Regions from separate parts of the Streptomyces axinellae genome, predicted to be linked through region 1. Evidence: riboswitches for the same ligand, from Rfam matches in the RefSeq annotation. Region 1 holds a riboswitch; the other holds the start of a gene.
What was found. A riboswitch is a leader RNA that binds a small molecule or an ion and turns the genes downstream of it on or off. The one in region 1 is predicted to bind glycine.

Region 1 (2,193 bases):
GCTGAAGCTCCTGCTGCGGGGAGAGATGGCGGCCCACCCCGAAGTCGGGGGCGCCTTTGATCAGGGCGCGCTCGAACGGGATGCGCAGTCCGTCCTCGTCCAGGCTGCTGGGCTCCAGCGGCACAAAGGCATCCCTGCTGAACAGGCCGGTGCGCACCGCCGCCCACTCGGGTTCGCCGGTGGAGTCGTCGAGGTACACCTCGTCCACGGTGCCTATCTTGGTCCCCTCACGGTCGTACGCCTTGCGGCCGATCAGGCCCCGCGGATTGATTTCGGTCTGCACGGTGTCTCCCTCTCACGGTCTCGCACGGTTCGCGGTCGCCGGGATGCGTGTACCCACAACGGAACGGTCGTGTACCCACAACGAAACGGTACTTTTCGGCGATTGGCCACTTGAGTGCACGTCGGGTCAGTGTTCGAGGGGCCGCTGATAGGCTCGGCAGCGGCTGTCGACCCCGTGCGGGAGAGTCCTCCGGCGAGCTGCCGGAGGCGCCGAAGGAGCAACTCCTCCCCGGAATCTCTCAGGCTCACGTACCGCGCGGACGAGGTCACTCTGGAAAGAAGGGCGGGCCCGGACCAGCGCCGATGCCCCTCCTCACCGACGGTGAAAGCCGGACTGTCCGCCATGTGGACGGGCCGGTGAAACTCTCAGGTTGAGATGACAGAGGGGGAGGCCATCCGGGCACCCGTGAAGGTGCCCCTCGTAGGTCGCAGAGACCAGGAGGCCCCCGCAGATGACTTCCCCTCGCATTCCGCTCTCCGCCCTGGAGCGTGGCGCCCCCTTCGAGAGCCGCCATATCGGCCCCGACAGTGCCGCGCAGGCGAAAATGCTCGCCCAGGTCGGCTACGGCTCGCTCGACGAGCTGACGGCCGCCGCGGTGCCCGACGTGATCAAGAGCACCGAGCGGCTGAACCTGCCCGAGGCGCGCGGCGAGGCCGAGGTGCTGGCCGAGCTGCGCTCCCTCGCGGCGCGCAACAAGGTGCTGGACTCGATGATCGGCTTGGGCTATTACGGCACGTTCACGCCGCCGGTGATCTTGCGCAACGTCATGGAGAACCCGGCCTGGTACACCGCCTACACCCCGTATCAGCCGGAGATCAGCCAGGGACGGCTGGAGGCACTGCTCAACTTCCAGACCGTCGTCGCTGACCTCACGGGGCTCCCCACATCCGGGGCCTCCCTGCTGGATGAGTCAACAGCGGCGGCCGAGGCGATGGCCCTCTCCCGCCGGGTCGGCAAGGTCAAGGAAGGCGTCTTCCTCGTCGATGCCGACTGCCTGCCGCAGACGGTCGCCGTGCTGCGCACCCGGGCCGAGCCCACCGGCGTCGAGGTCGTCGTCGCGGACCTCGACGGAGGCATCCCGGACGAGGTGGCCGCGCGGGGTGTCTTCGGCGTGCTTCTCCAGTACCCCGGGGCTTCCGGCGCCGTGCGCGACCTGCGTGCCGTCATCGAGGGCGCACACGAGCTGGGTGCTGTGGTCACCGTCGCCGCCGATCTCCTCGCGCTGACGCTGCTGACCTCGCCCGGTGAGCTGGGTGCCGATATCGCCGTCGGCTCAAGCCAGCGCTTCGGGGTACCCATGGGCTTCGGCGGGCCGCACGCCGGATACATGGCGGTGCGCGAGAAGTCGGCCCGCAGCCTGCCCGGACGGCTCGTCGGCGTCTCCAAGGACGCGGACGGCGAACAAGCGTACCGGCTCGCTCTCCAGACCCGCGAACAGCACATCCGCCGTGAGAAGGCCACCAGCAACATCTGCACCGCACAGGTGCTCCTGGCTGTGATGGCCGGCATGTACGCGGCCTACCACGGTCCCGACGGGCTGGCCGCGATCGCCCGCCGCACCCACCGCTACGCCGCCGTCCTCGCCGCGGGCCTGCGCGGTGCCGGGGTCGAACTCGTACACGACGCCTTCTTCGACACCGTCACGGCCCGGGTCCCGGGCCGTGCCGCCGAGGTCACCGAGCGGGCGCGGGAGGGCGGCGTCAACCTGCGGCAGGTGGACGGGGACCACGTCGGCATCGCCTGTGACGAGACGACGGGGCGTGCGCAACTGGCCGCCGTCTGGAAGGCGTTCGGTATCGGGCCCGGAGCCGTGGACGCCGACGAGCTGGACGCCGGCACCGAGGACGCGCTTCCGGCCGGCCTGCTGCGCACGGACGAGTACCTCACCCACCCCGTCTTCCATGAACACC
Region 2 (2,193 bases), on a different contig from region 1:
AGGGTGTCGCGGCAGCTCAGCCCGCAGGGCACCAGGCCCGCGCCCTCGCCCGCCTCCCTCAGCGCGCTCCAGACAGCCTCCGCGTCCTCGGGCGCCACGAACAGCTCGAAGCCGTCCTCGCCGGTGTATCCCGTACGGGCGATCAGCGCGCTCCGCCCGGCCACGATGTCGCGTTCGCCCGCGTAGTAGCGCAGCCCGTCCACGTCGAAGCCGGTCAGCTTGCGCAGGATGCCCGCGGCCTCGGGGCCCTGGACGGCCAGCAGCGCGTAGGCGTCGCGGTCGTCGCGCACCTCGGCGCCGCTGCGCTTGCCCGGGCCGCGCGTCTCCACGCGCTCGCGCAGCGCGTCCAGCACCGTCTGCGCGTTGGAGGCGTTGGCCACGACCAGGTACTCCTGGTCGGCGAGCCGGTAGACGATCAGGTCGTCGAGGATGCCGCCGCTCTCGTCGCAGATCATGGTGTAGCGGGCCCGGCCGACGGCGAGCTTGGAGAGGTTGCCGACCAGCGCGTAGTCGAGCACCTCGCCGCACTCCGGGCCGGTCAGGGTGATCTCGCCCATGTGGGAGAGGTCGAAGAGCCCGGCCCTGGAGCGGACGGCGAGGTGTTCCTCGCGCTCGCTGCCGTAGCGCAGCGGCATGTCCCAGCCCGCGAAGTCGGTCATGGTCGCGCCCAGCGCACGGTGTACGGCGTCCAGGGCGGTTTTGCGCGCGGCCGGTTCGTGCGCGGCCGACGCGTGGGCGGCCGAGGGCTCAGGCTCAGTCATTCAGGCTCCCGAAGCTGGGTGTGACGCGGATGTCCTCCCCATCTGTCATCGGAACCTGAGAGGTTCGCCGACAGCTCCCGAACGACTGGAGCCGGGCTTGCACCTTGGGTGGGGCCACCGCGCCACGACGCCTCGCGTCGTACGGTGGCCCGCTTTTCAGATCTGCCTCGCTCGCGCGGTATCGGGGCCTGAGAGATTCAAGGGAGGAACTTGCTCCTTCGGCGCCCCGGTTCACCTGCTGCCGGGGACTCTCCCGCGCGGGCTCGAACGGCCGGTATGGAGTTGGCCCGCACATCATCGCACGGGTGAGCGGGCCCTGGCTGCCCCCGGGCGGGAGGCAGTCACCTTGAATCACATTACCTTTTCTTGACACTCTCTCCGTGAGCGGCGGCGGAGCCGTCGCGTTCGGGGAGGGGTGATCCGTGGGCAGCCCGCACGGTGCCGAGACGACATCGAGGGGACCAGACGCGTCCGGGACCACCCGCCGCGCCGTCCCCCACGACCTGCGGGGGCACGCTGTCCCCCACGACCTGCGGGGGACCGCCGCCAGACGCACGCTGCGCTACACGGCGGGGGACGTGGTGGTGGTCTCGGGCCTGCCCGGCGGCGGCAAGTCCACGCTGATCCGTACGGCCGTGCCCGCGCGCGCCGATGTCATCAGCGTGGACTCCCAGGACACCCGCGAGCGCTGGGAGCGCCGGGTGCGCGGCCGGCTGCCGTACGGCCTCTACCGCCCGCTGGTGCGGATTGCGCACTACGCGGGGCTGCGCCGGGCGCTGGCCTCGGGCGCCGCCGTCGTCGTGCACGACTGCGGCACGCAGAGCTGGGTGCGCCGCTGGCTGGCCAGGGACGCGCTGCGGCGCGGACGCGCGCTGCACCTGCTGCTGCTCGACGTGGCGCCCCAGGACGCGCTGGCCGGGCAGGCCGAGCGGGGCCGCGGGGTCTCGGGGTACGCCTTCCGGCGCCATCTGCGGGCCGTGCGCAAGCTGCGGGCCGCGGCGCTGACGGGACGGCTGCCGCGCGGCTGTGTCTCCGCGGTGCTGTTGGACCGGGGCTCGGCGCAGGCGCTGCGCCGGCTGGTCTTCGTCCCCGCGCCGCCCACGCCGCCCGGGTCGGCGGCTCCGCTCCTCCCGGGGGCCCGCACGCCCCTGACCCCGCCGCCCGGAGGTGGTGGCGGGAGCGCGGACGCCATGAGCGCGGCGGAGGTCGTGAACGTGAGGGACGGGGACAGTGGCGGCAGGGCGCCGGACGCGACCGGGGTCAGCGGCCCTGCGCCGGGCTGACGGGAGCCGGTTGCTGGGGTGCCTGCTGTCGCGGGGCCGGTTGCCGGGGCGTCCGCGGCGTCTGCTGTTGCGGAGCCTGCTGCTGGGGAGCGGAGTGCTCCTTGGGTGCCTGCTGCTGCGGGGCCTGCTGGGCGGGGGAGTGCGGCTGG

Region 2: linked by a shared signal. The riboswitch ahead of gcvT (glycine cleavage system aminomethyltransferase GcvT) and the one ahead of gcvP (aminomethyl-transferring glycine dehydrogenase) in region 1 are both predicted to bind glycine.

Annotation. Positions count from the first base shown of each region.
Region 1 is NZ_BAAARJ010000034.1:35,645-37,837, reverse strand. Features, by position in the region: gene ABD339_RS32030 (PRC-barrel domain-containing protein) at 1-283, opposite strand, end outside; glycine riboswitch at 451-547, shown strand; gene gcvP (aminomethyl-transferring glycine dehydrogenase) at 735-2,193, shown strand, end outside.
Region 2 is NZ_BAAARJ010000039.1:11,670-13,862, forward strand. Features, by position in the region: gene gcvT (glycine cleavage system aminomethyltransferase GcvT) at 1-761, opposite strand, end outside; glycine riboswitch at 794-927, opposite strand; glycine riboswitch at 928-1,027, opposite strand; gene ABD339_RS32870 (AAA family ATPase) at 1,184-2,044, shown strand; gene ABD339_RS32875 (hypothetical protein) at 2,022-2,193, opposite strand, start outside.